One region of the Pseudobutyrivibrio sp. C4 genome, then DNA from elsewhere that is predicted to be linked to it. Evidence: predicted binding sites of a transcription regulator. Region 1 holds the regulator's gene; the other holds the start of a gene.
What was found. Region 1 encodes HrcA, which represses chaperone genes, less so after heat shock. Its sites were predicted from a motif close to TGTTAGCACTCNNNNNNNNNGAGTGCTAACA; they were not measured.
Positions count from the first base shown of each region.

Region 2: clpB (ATP-dependent chaperone ClpB) is a predicted target of HrcA. The motif match lies at 1,542-1,572, and genes of this name have one in related genera.

Region 1 covers NZ_FOHF01000001.1:556,533-568,263, reverse strand. The annotation lists gene hemW (radical SAM family heme chaperone HemW) at 1-32, opposite strand, end outside; gene lepA (translation elongation factor 4) at 34-1,839, opposite strand; gene hrcA (heat-inducible transcriptional repressor HrcA) at 2,088-3,143, shown strand; gene grpE (nucleotide exchange factor GrpE) at 3,189-3,794, shown strand; gene dnaK (molecular chaperone DnaK) at 3,817-5,709, shown strand; gene dnaJ (molecular chaperone DnaJ) at 5,768-6,937, shown strand; gene BMY66_RS02715 (DUF1848 domain-containing protein) at 6,948-7,889, shown strand; gene BMY66_RS02710 (sulfite exporter TauE/SafE family protein) at 7,907-8,632, shown strand; gene BMY66_RS02705 (chemotaxis protein CheW) at 8,672-9,151, opposite strand; gene BMY66_RS02700 (methyl-accepting chemotaxis protein) at 9,181-11,178, opposite strand; gene galT (UDP-glucose--hexose-1-phosphate uridylyltransferase) at 11,474-11,731, shown strand, end outside.
Region 2 covers NZ_FOHF01000008.1:73,520-85,250, reverse strand. The annotation lists gene clpB (ATP-dependent chaperone ClpB) at 1-1,492, opposite strand, end outside; gene BMY66_RS11885 (hypothetical protein) at 1,596-2,336, opposite strand; gene BMY66_RS11880 (Hsp20/alpha crystallin family protein) at 2,781-3,221, opposite strand; gene BMY66_RS11875 (heavy metal translocating P-type ATPase) at 3,854-6,418, opposite strand; gene BMY66_RS11870 (metal-sensing transcriptional repressor) at 6,431-6,760, opposite strand; gene BMY66_RS11865 (L-ribulose-5-phosphate 4-epimerase) at 6,909-7,604, opposite strand; gene BMY66_RS11860 (xylulokinase) at 7,604-9,199, opposite strand; gene fsa (fructose-6-phosphate aldolase) at 9,343-9,999, opposite strand; gene araA (L-arabinose isomerase) at 10,119-11,618, opposite strand.

The sequences.
Region 1 (11,731 bases):
GGTATATGAATATATAGTTCGATAGGAGTCATTTTAATCCTCGTCCAATTTAAGAACACTCATGAAGGCTTCCTGTGGAATTTCTACATTGCCAACCTGACGCATTCGTTTTTTACCTTCCTTTTGCTTTTCAAGAAGCTTTTTCTTACGGGAAATATCACCACCGTAGCATTTTGCTAAAACGTCCTTACGCATAGCCTTAACAGTTTCCCTGGCAATAACCTTTGAACCAACTGCAGCCTGGATAGGAATTTCGAAAAGGTGACGTGGAATCTCTTCTTTAAGTTTTTCGCACATTTTACGTCCACGCTCGTAAGCAGTACCAGAGAAGACGATGAATGAAAGTGCATCAACTTCTTCTTTATTAATAAGAATATCAAGCTTAACTAAGTCAGACTTCATGTATCCCTTCATTTCATAGTCAAATGAAGCGTATCCTCTAGAACGACTCTTTAGAGCATCAAAGAAATCATAGATAATTTCATTGAGTGGAAGAGTGTACTTGATAAGTGCTCTGGTTTCTTCCATGTATTCCATTGAAATATACTGGCCTCGGCGCTCCTGGCAAAGGTCCATGATTGCACCAATGTATTCGCTAGTAACCATGATTTCAGCCTCAACGATTGGCTCTTCCATGTATTCAATCTCACTAGGATCAGGGAGATTACTTGGGTTTGTAAGCTCTATCATTGTGCCATCTGTTTTGTAAACTCTGTAAACTACGCCTGGAGCAGTAGTAACAAGGTCTAGATTATATTCTCGCTCGAGACGCTCCTGGATGATTTCCAAATGAAGAAGTCCAAGGAAACCACAACGGAATCCAAAACCAAGTGCAACTGATGTCTCTGGCTCGAACTGCAAAGCTGCATCATTAAGCTGAAGCTTTTCAAGTGCATCACGAAGATCTGGATACTTAGCGCCATCTGCAGGATAAAGACCACAGTAAACCATAGGATTAACTTTTTTGTATCCTGGAAGTGGCGCGGCAGCAGGAGCATCAGCGTGAGTGATTGTATCACCAACACGAGTGTCGCGAACGTTTTTGATGGAAGCAGTCATATAACCTACCATTCCAGCTGGGAGTTCATCGCAAGGAATGAACTGACCGGCACCGAAGTAGCCTACTTCTACAACATCAAATTCTGCACCAGTAGCCATCATTTTGACGCTGTCGCCAACCTTTAATGTGCCTTCTTTTACTCGACAAAATACGATAACGCCCTTGTAAGGGTCATACAGTGAATCGAAAATCAGTGCCTGAAGAGGTGCGTTAACATCCCCTGATGGTGGTGGCAATTGATTAACTATTGCTTCTAGAACATCATGTATATTAAGACCAGTCTTGGCAGAAATCTGTGGAGCATCCTGTGCCTCAAGACCAATGACATCTTCAATTTCTTCGATTACTCGTTCAGGATCTGCAGATGGCAAATCGATTTTGTTGATGACAGGAATAACATCCAAATCGTGATCAAGTGCAAGGTAAACATTGGCAAGAGTCTGCGCTTCAATACCTTGAGCTGCATCAACAACGAGAATCGCACCATCGCAAGCAGCGAGAGAACGAGAAACTTCGTAATTAAAATCCACGTGACCTGGTGTATCAATAAGATTGAAAATGTATTCATTTCCATCATCGGCTTTATAAATGATTCGTACAGCCTGTGATTTGATTGTGATTCCACGCTCACGCTCCAAATCCATGTTATCAAGGACCTGGGCTTGCATTTCACGCTCAGTAAGAGTGCCAGTCATCTGTATGATACGATCGGCAAGGGTTGATTTGCCGTGATCGATATGTGCAACAATGCAAAAATTTCTGATTTTACTTTGATCCATAAAACACCTCTATATTAATGTAATTATTTTTGCAAAAAACGATGATATTTACAAAAATGATTGCCCTCATATATTACCAAAGCTTAGGAAAAATAACAATTATATAACATTAATAAAGAAAGTATAAAAAATATCTTAAGGCGGTTGACAAAAGGGGACCCTAGGTGTAAATTAACATCAGAAAATGATTAGCACTCCAATCAGATGAGTGCTAACAACATAAAACTGAGTGGGAGTGAGGTGAATGTATGGCTGATATCGAACTAGATGAGAGAAAAGTTAAAATCTTAAATGCAATCATTAAGAATTACCTTGAAACTGGTGAGCCAGTTGGTTCAAGAACAATATCAAAATACACTGATTTGAATCTTAGTTCAGCTACCATCCGAAACGAGATGTCAGATCTTGAGGATTTAGGCTATATAGTTCAGCCACATACATCGGCAGGTCGTATTCCTTCAGATAAAGGTTACAGATTCTACGTAAACAACCTGATAGCTGAGAAGGACAAAGAAGTTGCTGACATGCAGGAGTGGATGATTGAGAAGACTGAAAAGATGGAAAGCCTTCTCAAGAATGTAGCAAAAACACTTGCAAACAATACCCAGTATGCCACATTAGTTTCAGCTCCTTCAGTTGTTTCAAATAGATTAAAGTTCGTTCAGCTTTCAGCTGTTGATGAACACCAGGTACTTTCAGTAGTTGTCATGGATGGCAACATCGTTAAGAACAAAATCATTAATGTGGATAAGCCACTTGATAATGAAACAATGTTAAAGCTTAACATGCTTCTTAACACAAATCTTAACGGCCTGACAGTTGACCAGATTAATCTGGCAGTTATATCCAGATTAAAGGAGCAGGCAGGTATCCATGATGAGATTGTAGAGCAGGTACTCGATACCGTAGCAGAGACAATCACTGAAGGCGATGATTTACAGGTTTATACTTCAGGTGCTACCAACATCTTCAAGTATCCAGAGCTTGCAGATTCAAAGAAGGCTTCTGAATTATTAGATACATTCGAAGAAAAACAATCACTTATAGAGCTTCTTAATGATAGCTCAAGTGAAAATGAGAGCACAGGAATTCAGGTATATATCGGAGACGAATCTCCAATATCAACTATGAAGGATTGTTCGATTGTTACAGCAACATACGAGCTTGGCGATGGAGTCAAAGGTACAATTGGTATCGTTGGTCCAAAGCGTATGGACTACGAAAATGTTGTTGACAATATAAAAAGTCTTAAAGGTCAGCTAGATAAATTACTGAAACAGGAAGCTGACAGAAATAAAGGATAAAAGAAATTAAGGAGATGTAAATTCGTGGCAGAGAATAAAGAAAAAATGGAAGAGTTCTCTACTGAAGAAGCAGTTAAAGAAGCTATGGAAAATGCGGAAGCGATGGCTGAAGAAGCCGAAGCTGAAGTGACAGAAGCTTCTGAGGAAAACACTTCAGAAGAATCTTCAAAAGAGGAAAAGGATGGCAAGAAGCCATTCAAGAAAAAAGAAAAGAAAAAAGATAAGCGTGATGAGCAGATAGAGCAGCTTACTGATAGAGTTACTCGTCAGATGGCAGAATTCGAAAACTTCCGTCGTCGTACAGAGCAGGAAAAGGCTCAGATGTTTGGAAATGGCGCAAAGGCCATCATTGAAAAGGTTCTTCCTGTAGTTGATAACTTCGAAAGAGGTCTTGCTACAGTTGAGGAGGGAGCAGATCCATTTGCTGATGGAATGCTCATGATATACAAGCAGTTACTTACAACTCTCGAGGAAGCAGGTGTTAAGCCTATCGAGGCTGTAGGAAAGGAATTCAATCCTGATTTCCACAATGCAGTAATGCATGTTGAGGATGAGGAAGTTGGCGAGAACATCGTCGTAGAAGAATTCCAAAAGGGCTACATGTACAACGATTCAGTAGTTCGTCATTCAATGGTTAAGGTTGCAAATTAAGTAATTTAGGAGGATATAAATCATGGGAAAGATTATTGGTATCGATTTAGGAACAACTAACAGCTGTGTTGCTGTTATGGAAGGTGGAAAGCCTACCGTTATCGCAAATACAGAAGGTGCTAGAACAACACCATCTATCGTAGCATTTACAAAGACAGGTGAGAGACTTGTTGGTGAGCCAGCAAAGCGTCAGGCTGTTACAAATGCAGAAAAGACAATCTCTTCAATTAAGAGAGATATGGGTACAGACAATGGTCGTATCATCGACGATAAGAAGTACAGCCCACAGCAGATTTCAGCTATGATTCTTCAGAAGCTTAAGAGTGATGCTGAGAACTACCTTGGTGAGACAGTTTCAGAGGCAGTTATCACAGTTCCAGCTTACTTCAACGATGCTCAGCGTCAGGCTACAAAGGATGCTGGTAAGATTGCAGGTCTTGATGTAAAGCGTATCATCAACGAGCCTACAGCAGCTGCACTTGCTTATGGTCTTGATAACGAGCAGGAGCAGAAGATTATGGTATACGATCTTGGTGGTGGTACATTTGATGTATCTATCATTGAAATCGGTGATGGCGTTATCGAAGTACTTGCTACAGCTGGTAACAACAGACTTGGTGGTGATGATTTCGATCAGAAGATTACAGATTGGATGCTTGCAGAGTTTAAGGCAGCTGAGGGCGTAGATCTTTCAACAGATAAGATGGCACTTCAGAGACTTAAGGAAGCAGCTGAGAAGGCTAAGAAAGAGCTTTCATCTGCTACAACTACAAACATCAACCTTCCATTCATCACAGCTACAGCAGAAGGTCCAAAGCACTTTGATATGAACCTTACACGTGCTAAGTTTGATGAATTAACACATGATTTAGTAGAAGCTACAGCAGGTCCTGTTAACCAGGCACTTAAGGATGCTGGTCTTAACGCTTCAGACCTTTCAAAGGTACTTCTTGTTGGTGGTTCTACAAGAATCCCAGCAGTTCAGGATAAGGTAAAGGCTCTTACAGGTCACGAGCCAAGCAAGACTCTTAACCCAGATGAGTGTGTAGCTATCGGTGCTTCAATCCAGGGTGGTAAGCTCGCTGGTGATGCCGGTGCAGGCGATATCCTTCTTCTTGATGTAACACCACTTTCACTTTCAATCGAGACAATGGGTGGTATTGCTACAAGACTTATCGAGAGAAACACAACTATCCCTACAAAGAAGAGCCAGATTTTCTCTACAGCAGCTGATAATCAGACAGCAGTTGATATCAACGTTGTACAGGGTGAGCGTCAGTTCGCTAAGGATAACAAGTCACTTGGACAGTTCAGACTTGATGGTATCCCACCAGCAATGAGAGGTGTACCACAGATCGAGGTTACATTCGATATTGATGCAAACGGTATTGTAAACGTATCTGCTAAGGATCTTGGAACAGGTAAGGAGCAGCACATCACAATTACAGCTGGTTCTAACATGTCTGATGAGGATATCGATAAGGCAGTTAAAGAGGCTCAGGAGTATGAGGCTCAGGATAAGAAGCGTAAGGAAGCTGTTGATACAAGAAACGATGTTGAGAGCTTTGTATTCCAGACAAAGAAGGCTCTTGATGAAGTAGGTGATAAGATTGATGCAGCTGACAAGGCAGCAGTTGAGGCTGACATCGAAGCCGCTCAGAAGCTTCTTGATCAGTACCAGACTCCAGAGGAGATGAGCGATTCACAGATTGGTGAGCTTAAGGCAGCTCAGGAGAAGCTTACAGAGTCAGCTCAGAAGGTATTTGCAAAGATGTATGAGCAGTCACAGGCAGCTCAGGGAGCAGCTGGTGCAGGCCCAGATATGAGCCAGTTCACAGGCGCAGGCGCTGGTGCAGGTGCACAGTCAGGTCCAGCAAACGACGATGTCGTAGACGCTGACTTCAAAGAAGTCTAAATAATAAATAATAGCTCCCCTTCGGGGGAGCTTATAGTGTAATAAAGGATTGATAAAAATGGCAGAACAAAAACGTGATTACTATGAGGTGCTTGGAGTTTCTAAGACAGCCTCAGATAGTGAGATCAAAAGTGCATATAGAAAGCTTGCTAAGAAGTATCACCCTGATATGAATCCAGGTGATGCAGAAGCTGAGAAGAAATTCAAAGAAGCTTCTGAAGCATATGCTGTTCTTTCTGATGCAGACAAGAGACGTCAGTATGATCAGTTTGGTCACGCAGCATTCGAAAACGGCGGTGGCGGAGCTGGTGGCTTTGATTTCTCTGGTATGGACTTCGGCGATATCTTTGGCGACATCTTTGGTAGCTTCTTTGGAGGCGGCGGTGGCCGTGCTTCAAATGGTCCAATGCGTGGTGCCAACCTTAGAGCAGCAGTGCATATCACTTTTGAAGAAGCAGCTTTCGGTTGTGAGAAAGAGCTTGAAATCGTTCTTAAGGATGAGTGTGCAGCTTGTCATGGCACAGGCGCAAAGCCTGGTACAAGCAAGCGTACATGTACAAAGTGTGGTGGTAAGGGACGTGTAATGATGTCTCAGCAATCACTCTTTGGTATGGTTCAGAATGTTACAACATGTCCTGATTGTCAGGGAACAGGTGAGGTTATTGATACTCCATGTCCTGATTGTAATGGTACTGGATATGTTGCTCGCAAGAAGAAGATTTCTGTTTCTATTCCAGCTGGTATCGACAACGGACAGAGCGTTCGTATTCGTGAGAAGGGTGAGCCAGGTAGAAATGGTGGCCCTAGAGGTGATTTACTTGTAGAAGTAATCGTTAAAAATCATCCTATTTTCCAGCGTAGAGATATGGATGTATACTCATCAGCACCTATTTCATTTGCGCAGGCTACTCTTGGTGGAGAGGTTATCATTGATACTCTCGACGGCAAGGTATCATACGAGGTTAAGCCTGGTACACAGACTGATACAACAATCAGACTTCGTGGAAAGGGTATTCCTTCACTTAGAAATAGAAATGTTCGTGGTGACCAGTATGTTACACTTGTTGTACAGGTTCCTACAGGACTTTCTAAGGAAGCTAAGGAAGCACTTCGCAAGTTCGATGAGCTTACAGGCAACACAACAGTTGGCGGTCCAAAGTCAGTAAAGGCTGAGAAAAAGAAGAAGGGCTTTGCTGATAAAATAAAGGACGCTATCGACGATCTATAAAGGATAATAAATGATTATTAATACAGGGCAGCGCACTGACATACCTGCATTCTTTCCGGAATGGTTTGCCAATCGCTTGAAAGAAGGCTATGTATGTGTGCGCAATCCTTACAATCAAAGTTCAGTAAATAAATATATTTTAAACCCACAGGTGGTGGATGCTATTGGCTTTTGCACAAAGAATCCAGCACCTTTTTTTTCGTATTTGGATTTAGTAAAAGACTATGGTCAGTATTGGTATGTGACAATCACACCCTATGGCAAGGATATTGAGCCAGGTGTTCCAGATAAAAAAGAGGTAATGGAGTCCTTTAAATTACTCTCTAAAACGTTGGGGATTAATCGCATTGGCTGGCGATATGATCCAATCTTTGTAAATGAAAAATATACAGTCGATTTTCATATTGAAGCCTTCACAAAGATGGCTGAAAATCTTAAAGGATATACGAATCATGTGGTAATCAGCTTTATTGATATTTATGAAAAGGTAAAGAAGAACTTTCCTGACGCAATGGCTGTATCTGCAGAGGATAAGATACGTTTGGGACAGGAGATTATTCGTATCGCAAAAGCCAACAATATGGTTGTAAAGCCATGCGCCGAAGGAGATTTCCTTGCTAAATACGGAGCTGATTGCAGTGGTTGCATGACTGTGGATATGTATGAAAAGGCCATTTCTGCTCATTTGAATGTGCCTAAATCAAATGTTAAGCCTGCCAGAGCAACTTGTGCTTGTTACCTTGGTGCGGACATAGGAGCATACGATACTTGCAGACATTTTTGCAAATACTGTTATGCAAATAATGACTTAAGTCAGGTAAGAATAAATGAAAAACTCCACGACGTTAATTCTCCATTTTTAATTGGAGGATTTCGAGAGGGAGATGAAATCCATGAGGCTAATCAAAAGTCTTGGATTGATAATCAGATGAGCATTTTTGATTTAATATAGATTAGGTGGTTATTTAAATGTTTTTATGGATTTTAGCAGCCTTTTGCGCTTTCTTTGTTAAAGGGTTATGTGGATTCGCAAATACGTTAGTATTCGATACAATCCTGGGATTTGGAGTAAACAATGTAAATATTTCTCCAGTGGAACTTATTCTAGGGTATCCTGCAAATATCACATTAGTTTATAAAAATAGAAAACATATTAATAAAAATATCGTAATTCCGTTAATTATAGTAGTTATATTAGGAAGCATTCCTGGAGCCGTAGTTCTTAGATACGTAAATGCGAATATCGTTAAAATGATATTTGGTGTTATGGTTACACTTGTAGGTATAAATATGATGTACCGAGAGTACAAGCCATCATCGGGAAGGAGTCATAAAGTATTCGATATTGTAATAGGAATTCTTGCAGGTGCTATGTGTGGAATGTTCGGTGTAGGTGTGCTTTTGGCAGCATTTGTAAGCAAAGTTACAAAGACTAGCACAGAGTTTAAAGCTAATCTAAGCCTAGTATTCATAGCAGAAAACACCTTTAGGTTTATTACATACATATTTCTAGGTGTAATGACTTTTGATAGCCTTATAAAGGCAATATGCCTTGTTCCTGTAATGATTATTGGTTTATGGATGGGCATGAAGGCTGGAGATATCATGGATGAAAAGCTGATAAAGAAGCTTGTAATTATTTTCTTGATTATCTCTGGAATTGCTATGATAGTAAATAATATGAACATAATATAAAAAACGCCTAGAGCATTTGCTCTAGGCGTTTTTCTTATATTATGCTACACATTCCTCAATAGCCTTTTCATCAACAAGTGAGTTGATATCAAGAATAGATATAAGCATATCTGTCTTTTTACCTACACCTGAGATGAATGATTCATCAGACTTAATAAAAGGAGATGGGTAATCGATTTCTTCACCAGAAATAACCATTACTTCCTTAACGGAATCAACTACGATGCCAACCTGCTCGTTTTCGTTGATGTTGAATACGATAACACGTGTATCCTTTGTGATGATTTCTTCGCCGTAATTCATACGCTTATGCAAATCAATTACAGGAATTACGTGTCCACGTAAGCTAATCATTCCCTTAATATAATCAGGAGCGAGAGGTACATCAGTAATCTCTGGCATCATAATAATAGTGTTGATATTGATGATGTCGATACCGTAAAACTCGTTATTTAAAGTGAAAATAATATATTGCTTTTCGTCAACATTATTATCTGTTTTAGTAATTAAATTAGACATTTCTAATCCTCCAAATGACTATAATTACCTTACTTGAAGAACTTCATCTCTTCATTTAACTGCTCAGCGATGTCTCTAAGATTAGTTGCAGATTCTGCAAGGTTTGTAACTGTAGCTGAAAGCTCTTCAACTGAAGCACCTGTTGTTTCTGATGATGCTGCGTTTTCCTCTGAAATAGCAGAGAGTGATGACATAGCGTTTGCTACTACTGTGTTTGAGTTTACACAATTATTTGCTTCACCAGAAATCTTTGAAACGCTAGCTACAGTTTCTTCGATATCCTGAAGCATTCCCTCTACAGCGAAAAGTGTCTCGCCAAGGGCCTTCTGTTGTTCTTCATTTCCGTTCATAACAAGAGCAGCAGCTGTAACAGCCTGCTCAGCCTCAGCTAAAAGCTGATCCATAAGAATTCTAATTTCTGATGCAAGGTTTTCTGAATCATCAGCAAGCTTTCTGATTTCCTCAGCAACTACTGCGAAGCCCTTACCAGCCTCACCAGCTCTTGCAGCTTCGATAGAAGCGTTAAGTGAAAGAAGGTTAGTCTGAGCAGCGATGCCAGAAATACCCTCAACACGTTCGTTGATGTTTGCAACAGCGTTCTGTGTTGAAGAAATCTTAGAAGAAATCTCTTCAATCTTAGATGTCATTTCAGAGCTTGTAGCCTGAAGTGTAGCAAGAGAGTTGCTTGATGCTTCTGATGCTGACTTCATACGATCTGCAAGGTTAGACATATCGTTTGTAGAAGACTGTACGTTGTCTACAGCTGTTGTAATCTGGTTTGTGCTATCTGCAGCTGACTGGATTTCCTCAGCCTGCTCTACAGCGCCACTAGCAATCTGCTGAACTGCAACAGCAACTGATTCTGTAGTAGCAGCAATCTGGTTTGCCATCTCTGATAACTCGTCTGATGACTCGCCTACAGTGTTTGTAGAATCCTTAATATGACCTACGATAGCTGAAAGCTTATCAATAAGAGAGTTTGCGTTGTTGATCATCTGACCAAATTCGTCTGTACGCTTTGTAAATTTATCTGTTTTCTTAAACTCACCGTTAGCTAATGCTGATAATAACTTGTTTACCTCAAGCATTGGCTTTGTAAAGTTGTTTGCAATAATGATAGAAAGAACTAATACAGCTATAACCATAGCGATACCAGTCATAATAATTATCATTGCGCCCTGTCTAGCTTCGGCAACAATGTCCTTCTGAGCTTCAGCTGCGCAGATTACGTATCCTGATGAAGCATTTCTTACATAGCTTACATATACAGGATAACCCTTTGCTGTACTAATATAGAAGCCAGTTTCATCTTCTGATGTCATATATGGTGAAGAAGAGAAGTTCTGTGCTTCGTCTGTTGCTGCGATTTCGAAATCTGAGTGAGCAACCATATCTGCGTTTTTATCTACAACGAATGCTTCATCAGCTTCTTCTGCTAATAATGTATGAATATCATCTGGGTTTAATGTTTTATGTACAACACCGAGAACTGTAGTACCGTTTGTATCATAGATAGGTACGGCTACACAAATGTTTCTTGAGTTTGTAACTGAGCTTACGAATACATTTGATACGTAAGTTTCGCCCTTGATTGCAGCCTGGAAGTAATCTCTTTCGCCGATGTTCTTTAATTCGCCATCATCACTACGAAGTACCATATCACCGTTTGCATTTGACATAACGATAGTATTGTCATCGTTGAATGACTCATTAATCTGTACCATCTGAGCCTTTACTACTGATGAATCTTCAAGCTCGCCCTTTAAGAAAGCGATTGTCTCTGGAGAAGAAGCGAAGCTTCCAAGTGAAGTCTCAGCTTTGATTAACATCTTGTCTACTTCAGACTCAATGTATTTTGCCTGCCAGTTCAAATTCTGCTTTGCTGTTTCCTCTGCACTGTTAGTTGAGCTGTTATAGCTGATTGCTACGGCAACTAACAAAGGAACAATTGATACTAAGAGCATAACAGAGATAAGTTTTGTTCTTACGCTCTGTTGTTTTGTTTTCTGTGTTGTTGTTTTTTTCATTTTATTCCTCCGTGAATAATGAACATGTTATTGCTATCAGTGTTTTAAGTTATACTTGAAACACGAGTCGCAATATTAACATGGTTTTATAACTATGTATAGTGTTTTTGCACAATTTTTTATCTCCAATTTGTTTATGTTGCTCAACTGCGAGTTGATGAGTGGATTTTTTGAATGGTCGTTTTTGCAATTTTTCCCTGCAAGAATACTTGAAGTAGAAAACCGAAAAGGTGTAAAATAGTTTCCAGATGGACAATCTTCATAGTTATTATTTCATTAGATTCGGAGGGGAAATATGTTGCAGGAAAGTATAAAGAAATTAGTTCAGTATGGAATTGATACAGGACTTACACCAGAGAGTGAAAGAATCTACACAACAAATCTTTTGCTAGAGTGCATGAAGGAAGATGAGTACACTGATCCTGATTGTGATTTATCTAATATAGTATTAGAAGATGTGTTAAAGGATTTACTTGATGAAGCGGTCAAAAGAGGAATTATAGAAGATTCCATTACATACAGAGATTTGTTTGATACAAAGCTTATGAATCAG
Region 2 (11,731 bases), on a different contig from region 1:
CCTCTTCCAAATCATATTTTTGCTGTGCAACCTTTATCTGGCCCTGCACATCATCAAGCTCTTCTTTGATTTTAGCTACATCCTCAACAAGCTTTTTCTCGTTGTCCCATGCAGCCTTCTTTGTGTTGTATTCATCACGAAGCTCTGACAATTCTTTTTGTAAATCAGCAAGTCTATCTTGTGATAATCTGTCTGTTTCTTTCTTAAGAGCAGCCTCCTCGATTTCCAACTGCATTACCCTTCGATTCATCTCATCCATTTCAGCTGGCATGGAATCTAGCTCTGTCTTAATAAGTGCACAAGCCTCATCCACAAGGTCGATAGCCTTATCTGGAAGGAATCTATCGGAAATGTATCTGTTAGAAAGTGTTGCTGCGCTAACTAATGCACCATCGGTAATCTTTACTCCATGGAATACTTCGTAGCGTTCCTTAAGTCCTCTAAGAATAGAGATTGTGTCTTCAACTGTTGGCTCGTCAACCATTACAGGCTGGAAACGTCTTTCAAGAGCAGCATCTTTTTCAATGTACTCACGGTATTCATCAAGGGTTGTGGCACCGATACAATGAAGCTCGCCACGAGCAAGCATTGGCTTAAGCATGTTTCCTGCATCAAGACCACCATTGCCATTTTTACCAGCGCCAATAATTGTATGAAGCTCATCTATGAAAAGAATGATTTCTCCATCAGAGTTTTTAATCTCATCAAGAACAGCTTTCAACCTTTCCTCAAACTCACCCTGGTATTTGGCACCTGCAATCATTGAGCCAATCTCAAGTGAAAAAACCTTTTTATTCTTAAGTGCTTCAGGCACATCGCCTCTAACAATACGCTGAGCCAAGCCCTCTACAACTGCTGTCTTACCAACACCAGGCTCGCCAATAAGAACTGGATTATTCTTTGTCTTACGGCTAAGAATTCTGATGACATTTCTGATTTCTTCATCACGGCCGATTACAGGATCAAGCTTATTATCTCTAGCTCTTTCTACCAAATCGTATCCATATTTTTCAAGTGTGTCATAGGTTGCTTCTGGATTATCCGTATTTACGGTTTGGTTTCCTCTGACAGTTGCAAGCACTGCAAGGAATGAATCCCTTGTAATATTGAATGCCTTGAAAATATTCTTGATAGGTGTGCTTGGCTTTTTAATCATAGCAAGCATCAAATGCTCAACTGAGACGTAGCTATCACGCATTGATTTAGCTTCGTCCTCAGCATAAGTAAGAACATAATTGAGATGCTGACCTACTCTAAGGTCTCCACCCTGCACCTTTACTCTGGCTTGAAGTGCTGCATCTACAGCATTTTTGAATTGTTCCACATCTATGTCCATCTTGCTAATCAATGATGGAATCAATCCATTTTCCTGGCGTAGCAGCGCCATCAGCAAATGCTCCTGCTCTATCTCCTGATTGCCATAATCCATGGCTATTTTTTCGCATGCATTAATTGCTTCGATTGATTTTTGTGTAAATTTTTGGATGTTCATAATCTCACCTCCACCCGTTATTTATCTTGTAATTATGTTCTAACACAAAAATTAGCACTCGACAAGTCCGAGTGCTAATAATTAATAATTATTTTAGATTTCTTTAGTTTTGTCTATCAAAAGCATTTAGATTGTAATGGATTGAATACATATCTTCTAACCCTTCCACGTCAACAAGACCGCTAATCAGAAGATTGTCGAAAGACTGATATGTACGATGAAGACGATAATCTTCGTAACACATGTAAGCAAAGGCCTCCATCAATGTAGCATTAGGCTTGTAGATAGAATATATATCTATGATATCCGGATTCAGCAAATAAGTTTTTGTACTGATGGAATATGAACGAACTGCAACAATTGGCCTTTCTTTTGTACTGCTTTCATGGAAATATGCAGTCAGTTTATATGCATCAATATTGGCTCCACCGACTACACAGCTACCTAATTCTTCATATACTGGTGGCTGAGGATCAAAATCGTATTGATTTATATTGCTAAGTTCTATAGCACTAGCCAGCTTTTGCAGCTCGTTAAATAAAGTCATATTGCCAATAGTGATGGCTGTATGCTTTGCATAGTCTGTCAAAGATACAAAATCATATTTTTCATTTTCATTAAAGCCTGTTGGCTTAACTGCATCGATAGCAGCATCACTAAAATAATAATCTGGGTAATTGTCTCGAATGTAAGTAAGAAAAGTTTTGAAGTCAGAGAAAGTACAGCGATGTAGGTCAATGTTTTCGATTTCGTCCCGTGTAACTCGCCGGACTTGCTCCTCATCGCTATTAGCTTCAATATGATAATTTAAATGCGTCCTGAATAAAACATCTGTTGTTTCCATAATTATAATCTCCCCTTTTAAAGCATAATAGCACATATAGTGCCATCTGTATATACCCCTACAAAATGTTGTAAGAACTTTATTAAATTATACTAAAATTAAATATTGGGGTTTATACAAGTTTAATATGTTTTAATGTTTAATGTAAGTAAGGCTAGGTCACATCATATGTGGCAAAGCCTCTGGTCAGCATTGGGGGGCTACTGCCTAGGATGAAAAATAAGAAATAGGCAGTAGCTTTTGAGGTCAGTGTGGCGTAACTAGACCACATATGCTAGTGCTGAGTTGATTAGTCTTTGGCTTGCGAAAGTGTTTTTCTTTGAACTGCCTCAAAACAGTAAAAAGACTACTATCTAATCTAGAAAATCTATTTTAGATAGTAGCCTTTTAGAGCTTTTGATAAAGTTACGCCACATTGAATGATTTGAGCTTGAGTTAAACAAGTTATCCTTCAATAGCTATGTATTTTGTTTCATCTTTCTGAGGAATTTCTTCCTTCTTAGGAACGCTTAAAGTAAGAACTCCATCCTTGAATGCTGCATGAATATCTTCCTGTGTGATGTTATCACCTACATAGAAGCTTCTGCTGCAAGAGCCAGTGTAGCGCTCACGGCGGATGTAGTTGCCATCATCGTCCTGACTGTCGTTGTTCTGATTTGTTTCAGCTTTGATTGTAAGATATCCATCTTTCAACTCAGCTTTGATATCTTCCTTGGAGAATCCTGGAAGATTCATATCTACTTGATAACCGTTTTCGGTTTCTTTTACATCTGTAGTCATCATTCTTGAGAAGTCATTGTCGAAATTTCTTCCAAATCCTGTGACACGTGGTACTCCAAAGAAATCATCCATAAAATCATTTGATAAAATACTAGGCATTAACATAATACTTACCTCCTTTTATTTACGGGCTTCTTTGAGCCTGATTGTTAATGTGGTTAAAGAAGAACTTCTTTTGTTCCTCTTTGTGATTATGTTATAAACCTAAAATTAGCACTCGTCAAGTGCGAGTGCTAATAATTTATAATTATTTAATATTTTGTTTATAATTTATCTGACATTTCTAATGCCTTAAGAAAAAAATCCTTAGTGTGGCATAACTTTTTAAGAGACTACTGCCTAAACTAGATTTTGCTAGATTAGGCAGTAGCCTTTTTGGTATTTCAGGACAGATACGATCGAAATACTTTTGTATGCTAAAAACTAATCAACTTAGCAATAAGAATGTCGTCTAGTTACGCCACACTGCCCTTGAAAACTACTGCCTATTTCTTATTTTTTATTCTAGGCAGTAGCCCCCAGTGATGACTTGTGGCTTCGCCACAGTCCAAGTTTTTCAAACCTGCTTGACTAACATTTATCTGCCAAAAGTTATGAAGTCAAGGGAGCGTAGCTCCGAAGGCTTGCCCTTGACTGAAATAACTTGGCAGATATGATGTGTCTAGCAGTTTGAAACATAAAAGAGACCAGACGCAAGTCTGGTCTCGCATTATACAATTTGCAACTACATTTAATTGCTATTTAATTCCTACAAATTCGTAGCCTGCGGCTTCTACTGCAGCCTTAAGATCTGCCTCAGCAACATCTGCTGATGTCTTAAGTGTAACAAGGTTTGCCTCGTGGTTTGCTGTAGCCTCGTCTACTCCGTTGATTTTCTCAAGTGCTTCCTTTACATGTGCTTCGCAGTGAGCGCACATCATTCCATTAACTGTAATTTCCATTGTTGATTTGTCCTCCTTTATTTCTCCAGCTTTTGAATGCTGGCTGTTTACTAATAATTTTTCATGGCCAACTGAGTTCTTTAATGCCTTGTCTCTAGTGTGGTCGTGCATTTTAAATAGATTTAAACGCAATGCATTTGTTACAACGCAGAAGCTTGATAAGCTCATAGCTGCTGCACCAAACATTGGATTCAGAGTCCAGCCGAATGCATGTATATATGCGCCTGCTGCAAGTGGTATTCCAATAACATTGTAGAAGAATGCCCAGAATAGATTCTCGTGAATATTTGTTAAAGTCGCGCGGCTAAGTCTGATTGCTGCTGCAACATCAGAAAGTCTGCTCTTCATAAGAACTACATCTGCCGCATCGATAGCAACATCTGTACCTGCACCAATGGCAATTCCCATATCTGCACGAGTAAGTGCCGGTGCATCATTGATTCCATCTCCTACCATGGCAACCTTGCCATACTGCTGCAATGCTCGGATTACTTCCTCTTTACCATCTGGCTTCACTCCTGCAACAACTTCATCCACACCTGCCTCAGCTGCAATAGCTGCTGCAGTCTTTTCATTGTCACCAGTAAGCATTACCACGTGGATGCCAAGATTCTTAAGATGTGCGATAGCCTCTGGCGAATCTTCCTTTATAACATCTGCAACTGATATGATTCCAAGATACTTGCCATTCTTGGCAAAGAATAATGGAGTCTCGCCCTTTTCAGCTAATCTATCTGCAAGCTCTACTATTTCAGAACCAACATTAGCATGCTGCTTGATAAGCTCTAGGTTACCTCCATAGACTTCCTCTCCATCCAAAATAGCTGTGATCCCATTTCCAGATAGAACCTTAAAGTCTGTAACCTCAGCTGGCTCCATGCCATTTTCCAGGCCATTTTCTACAATGGCTTTAGCTAGCGGATGCTCTGATTTATTTTCTACTGCGAAGGCTACTCGAAGAAGATCTACATCATCCACATCCTCGGCTTCAAAGATACCAACCACCTTTGGTTCACCTTTTGTGATTGTACCTGTTTTATCAAGGGCGACAATCTGCACCTTTCCTGTTTCTTCCAAAGAAACAGCTGTCTTGAACATGATGCCATTCTTGGCACCCATGCCATTTCCTACCATAATGGCAACCGGCGTAGCAAGACCAAGAGCACATGGGCAGCTGATTACAAGAACAGAAATCGCTCTTGCCAACGCATAGCCCACAGGCTGTCCAACAAGCATCCACACTATAAATGTGATTATCGCAATTACGATAACTGTTGGAACAAATACTCCCGAAACCTTGTCCGCGATTTTAGCAATTGGAGCCTTTGTAGCTGCCGCATCACTAACCATCTGAATAATCTGAGAAAGGGTTGTGTCCTTTCCAACTCTTGTGGCTTCGCATACCATATATCCGCTTTCATTGCTTGTAGCTGCTGAAACTGAATCACCAACCGACTTATCTACAGGAATGCTTTCACCTGTAAGGGCAGATTCATTTACTGCACTGCTACCATCCACAACAATTCCATCCACCGGAATATTGTCCCCAGGCTTTACAACAAATCTGTCACCGATTTTGACCTGCTCAATAGGGACTTCTGTTTCCACTCCATCCTTTAATACAACTGCAGTCTTAGCTGCAAGCTTCATCAAATCCTTCAGGGCATTGGTTGTTCTTCCCTTTGAAATAGATTCCAGTAACTTGCCAACTGTAATCAGTGTAAGAATCATAGCCGCTGATTCGAAATAGAACTCCATCATATATTCCATGACTTTGTCCATATCACCAGCAACCATAGCTGATGTCATTGCAAATAAAGCAAATACACTGTAGCCAAATGATGCTGTTGCACCAAGGGCCACAAGAGTGTCCATATTAGGTGCGCCATGAATGAGCCCTCTAAATCCGCTGACAAAAAACTTTTGATTGATAATCATAATCGCGATTGTAAGAAGCATTTCGTACAATCCCATGGCAATATGATTTCCATCCAAAAAACCTGGCAGTGGCCAATCCCAAAGCATGTGCCCCATCGACACATACATAAGAGGAATCAGTAGTATCACTGAAGCGATCAGCCTATTTCTAATCTTTGGAGTCTCTGTGTCAGCAAGCTCATTATCATAATTTGGCACTGAAGCATTTGCTCCTGCAGAACCATCTGCCTTTAAGCTGGCACCATAGCCCGCATTCTCGATAGCCTTTATGATTTCAGCAGAGTCTGCATTTCCCTCAACTCCCATTGAATTCGTTAGAAGGCTAACTGCACAACTGTCCACGCCAGGAACTGCGGATACAGCTTTTTCCACCCTAGCCTGACATGCCGCGCAGCTCATGCCTGTCACATTATATTGTTCCATATAACACCATCCTTATTTCATTAGTTTTTGAAGAACCGTTACAAGCTCGTCTACCACCTCTTCATCACCATTGCGGATGTTGTCTGCAACGCATGTCTTTACATGATTTGCAAGCAGCACCTTGTTGAAGCTGTTAAGAGCTGATGTGATGGCAGAAACCTGCATGAGAATATCTGTGCAATATGCATCCTTCTCAAGCATACTTTCCACCCCGCGAACCTGTCCCTCAATTCTTTTCAGGCGATTCATCAAATCCTTAAATTCTTTATCCTCGCGACTTTTGTGCTTGCCAGAGCAGCAGCATTCGCAAGTTTCCTCTATTAATTCTTCCTTATTTCCCATATTTAACTCCTTTTGTATACCCCCAAGGGGTATCCCCTTCGTTAAGACGATAATATACCCCCATAGGGTATTTGTCAACAATTAAATTTTATACAATGAAAAAGGACCACATCACCTACTGGCAATGCGGTCCCAAAATTATATTTATTTAGTTCTGTCCGTAATAAGCATTTGCTCCGTGCTTACGGTTGAAGTGCTTATCTCTGATGCAATCTGGAGCTGGCTCAACCTTTGGGTTAACCTGCTCTGTGAAGAGTGCCATCTTTGCAACCTCTTCAAGTACTACTGCGTTGTATACTGCCTGGTCTGCATCCTTGCCCCATGTGAATGGGCCATGGTTCTTGCAGATAACGCCTGGCACGTACTTTGTGTTAACGCCACGCTCTTCGAATGTTTCGATGATTACTTTTCCTGTGTTTACTTCGTATGCCTCATCGATTTCTTCTGGAGTAAGGTTTCTTGTACATGGAATAGGACCGCAGAAATAATCTGCATGAGTTGTTCCATATAAAGGAATGTCTCTTCCTGCCTGAGCCCAAGCTACTGCGTATGTAGAATGTGTATGAACCACACCACCGATGTTTTCATACTTTTTATAAAGCTCAACATGTGTAGCAGTATCTGAACTAGGCTTATATTTGCCTTCTACTACCTCACCATTAAGGTTTACAAGTACCATATCCTCTGGCTTAAGCTCGTCGTATTCTACACCTGATGGCTTAATTGCAAATATTCCTGACTCTCTGTCGATTCCAGAAACATTGCCCCAAGTATATGTAACAAGCCCGCGTTTTGGCAACTCCATATTAGCCTCATAAACCTGCTTTTTTAATTCTTCTAACATTATCTCCATTCCTCCACTGCACATGCCTCAGCCTTAAGTGCCTTGCGGTAGTCAACCATCCACTCATCGTAACCCTTTACCATATCAGCATCTGGCTCCATTGTTGTAGATTCCTGACCTGCAAATACGTTTTCATCAAGGTAATCCTGTAACTTCTTGCTCTTGTCTTCGCGAAGAAGATAATTTGCAAGAACAGCCATACCCCAGGCACCACCTTCGCCTGCTGTAGCCATTACAGTGATAGGTGCGTTGAGTGCTGCTGCAAGAACAGACTGGCCAACACCCTTTGTCTTGAAGAATCCGCCATGGCCTGTAATAGACTTGATAGGCACATGCTCTTCCTTAAGAAGAATATCATTACCAATCTTTAATACGCCAAGTGCTCCGTAAAGATTTGAGCGCATGAAGTTTGCAAGACTAAACTTGGCATCTGGCTGTCTTACTACCATTGGACGACCTTCGTTTACATTAACAACAGGCTCGCCACCAAAATAGTTGAATGAAACAACACCACCGCAGTTTGCATCTTCTGTAAGAGCCTTGCGATAAAGTGTTCCATAAATATCGTTCATTGAAACATCCATTCCAAATGCATCTGCGAACTCTTTGAAGATTCCAACCCACGCATTTAAATCGGATGTACAGTTGTTGCAGTGAACCATTGCAACTGCCTCTCCAGTAGGAGTTGTAACCATATCAATTTCCTCATATGGCTTTGATAATGGCTTGTCCAAAACTACCATAGAGAATACTGATGTACCAGCAGATACATTTCCTGTGCCTGCTGAAACTGCATTTGTTGCAACCATACCTGTGCCTGCATCACCTTCTGGTGGAGCAAGTGGGCAGCCTGGCTCAAGCTCTCCTGTTGGATCAAGGAGCTTTGCACCTTCTTCTGTAAGTGTTCCTGCATCATCACCTGCCACAAGAACAGCTGGCATTAAATCTTCTACCTTTGTTGTAACACCATGAGCAGCTGCAAGCTTGTTGAACTTTTCAAGCATTGCTGTGTCGTACTGGCATGTTTTTGAATCGATAGGGAACATACCAGATGCTTCACCAACACCTGCTACCTTCTTGCCTGTCATCTTGAAATGAACGTAGCAAGCAAGTGTCATGAAGTATGCAACATCTTTTACATGTGGCTCCTTGTTAAGGATGCACTGATAATAATGTGAAATACTCCAGCGCTGAGGCATGTTGAAGTTGAGCTCTTTGCTAAGCTCTGCTGCAGCCTCTCCTGTGATAGTATTTCTCCATGTTCTAAATGGAACCAAAAGATTATTATTCTTATCAAATGCAAGATAGCCATGCATCATAGCGGAAAATCCGATGGCACCAATCTTTGTAAGCTTAACATCATATTTGTCGTTTACATCTTTTTTAAGCTTTGCATAGCAATCCTGAAGTCCAGCCCACACTTCATCAAGAGGATATGTCCAGATACCATTATCTAAATGGTTCTCCCATTCATGATCCCCCTGAGCCAAAACCTTATTCTCCTCATCAACGAGTACGGCTTTGATTCTTGTCGAGCCAAACTCAATACCAAGGGCTGTCTTCTTGCCCTCAGCGATTATCTCATTAATATTCATGTATAAATTCCCCCAATACCGTAATAATAGATTATTACATCCCAGTACAAATAGCCTGTAATTCACAAGCTCTACTATTTCTCAAGCGAGATATTCCATCGAGCGGAGAAATCAGTAGGCTTGTGGATGTAACAGGCGAGAGATTACTCTCCGAATACTGCAATGTAATCCTTCTGGAATTTCTCGATGCCAGCAGTTGTAAGTGGATGATTAATCATCTGCTCGATAACATGGTATGGTACTGTTGCGATGTGAGCACCTGCAAGAGCGCAGTCTGTAACGTGAATTGGGTTACGAACTGATGCAGCGATGATTTCTGTGTCATATCCATAGATATCAAAGATTTCTGCGATGTCGCGGATAAGGTCGATACCTGGCATGTTGATATCATCCAATCTTCCAAGGAATGGAGATACATAAGAAGCACCTGCATTAGCTGCAAGAATTGCCTGGTTTGCAGAAAAGATTAATGTAACGTTTGTCTTGATGCCCTCAGCTGAAAGAACCTTTACAGCCTTAAGTCCTTCTGCAGTCATAGGAATCTTTACTACCATGTTTGGATGCATTGCTGCAATCTCACGGCCCTCTTTAATCATACCTTCTGCATCAACAGTTGTTGCCTTTACCTCGCCTGAGATAGGTCCATCTACGATAGATGCGATTTCCTTAAGGATTTCTTCTTGGCTACGTCCACCTTCCTTAGCAATCAAAGATGGGTTTGTAGTAACTCCACAGATTACTCCAAGATCGTTAGCCTTCTTAATGTCCTCAATTTTTCCAGTGTCAACAAATAACTTCATTTTATTTCTCCTTCTTTCTGTGCTGGCAATTTTGCCAATTTCTTCTAGTTTTTAACTACTAAAAGTTTAATGCTTTTAACCTTTGCCTTCAATCAAATTTATGACTTTCTAATGGCAATTTATTTACCGTATACAAGATTTCCAAGTGCAAGATCACGCTTGAAATCACGAATCTTTGTATCCTTATCAATGTATACTGCTTCGATTCCCATTGCTGCAGCCCAGTCGCCCATCTGCTCTGCTGTCAAATCATAAGAGAATGCTGTATGGTGTGCACCACCTGCAAGTAACCAAGCCTCTGTACCTGTGTAGAAATCTGGCTGTGGTGTCCAGAAGTTGATAGCTGTTGGAAGCTTTGGAAGTGGCTTTTCAACCTTCTTACAATCAACATCCTGAATGATAAGACGGAATCTATTTCCAAGGTCGATAAGAGATGTAGCAATACCCTTGCCTTCCTTTGACTGGAATACAAGACGTGCTGGATCTTCTCTGTCGCCCATTGAAAGAGGCTGTACCTTAATCTGAATAGGACCATCAGCAAGTGTTGGACAAACCTCAAGCATGTGAGCCTGGATAATACCTTCCTTACCCTTTACAAGGTTGTATGTGTAATCCTCAAGCATTGAAGTACCCTTAGCATCCTTCATGCCTGTTGTCATAATCTTCATAAGGCGAACCATTGCAGCAACCTTCCAGTCACCTTCAGCGCCAAAGCCATATCCTTTTTCCATAAGTCTCTGGATTGCAAGACCTGGAAGCTGCTGAAGTGCACCAAGATCACCAAAGTGAGTTACGATTGCCTGATAGTTCTTCTCCTCAAGGAATCTTTCAAAACCAAGTTCAATCTGTGCCTGAACAGCAACATGCTTTTTGAATTCCTCTGGGTCTCTACCTTCAAGGCAGATATCATATTTGCTGTAATACTCATCAACAAGAGCATTTGTATCAGACTGAGAAACAGCTGCAACTGCCTCTGCAATTTCATTTACAGGATAAGCATCAACTTCCCATCCGAACTTAAGCTGAGCTTCTACCTTATCACCTTCTGTTACAGCAACATTTCTCATGTTGTCAGCTACTCTCATTACACGAATGTGGCTAGACTCAACAACACCAACTGCTGTACGCATCCAAGAAGCAAGCTTTTCCTGAACCTCAGCATCCTGCCAATATCCAACAATTGTCTTTCTCTCAATACCCATTCTTGAAAGGATGTGAGCGTACTCTCTATCTCCGTGAGCTGCCTGATTCTCATTCATGAAATCCATGTCCATTGTTTCGTATGGAATCTCACGATTATACTGTGTATGAAGATGGCAAAGTGGCTTTCTGAATTCCTGATGTCCAAGTATCCAAGACTTTGCTGGTGAGAATGTATGCATCCATGTGATTACACCTGCACATGTTGGATCATTGTTTGCCTCATTAAATGTACGTCTGATTACCTCGTTTGTAATCATTGTAGGTTTCCATACTACCTCAAAAGGAAGACGTCCCGACTTGTTTAATGTCTCAACAATCTCCTTTGAGTGTGCTGCAACGTGCTCTAAGCACTCGTCTCCATATAAATCCTGAGAACCTGTGCAGAACCAAAACTTGTAGTTAAGCTGTGTTTTCATAAGATTTACCCTCCTCCTAAATCGTTTACCTTATATAAATAAAATACAACTTGTCCAACAATTGGCACAAGTTGTATTTCTTTAATTAAAAATATTATATTTTAGCCATTTAT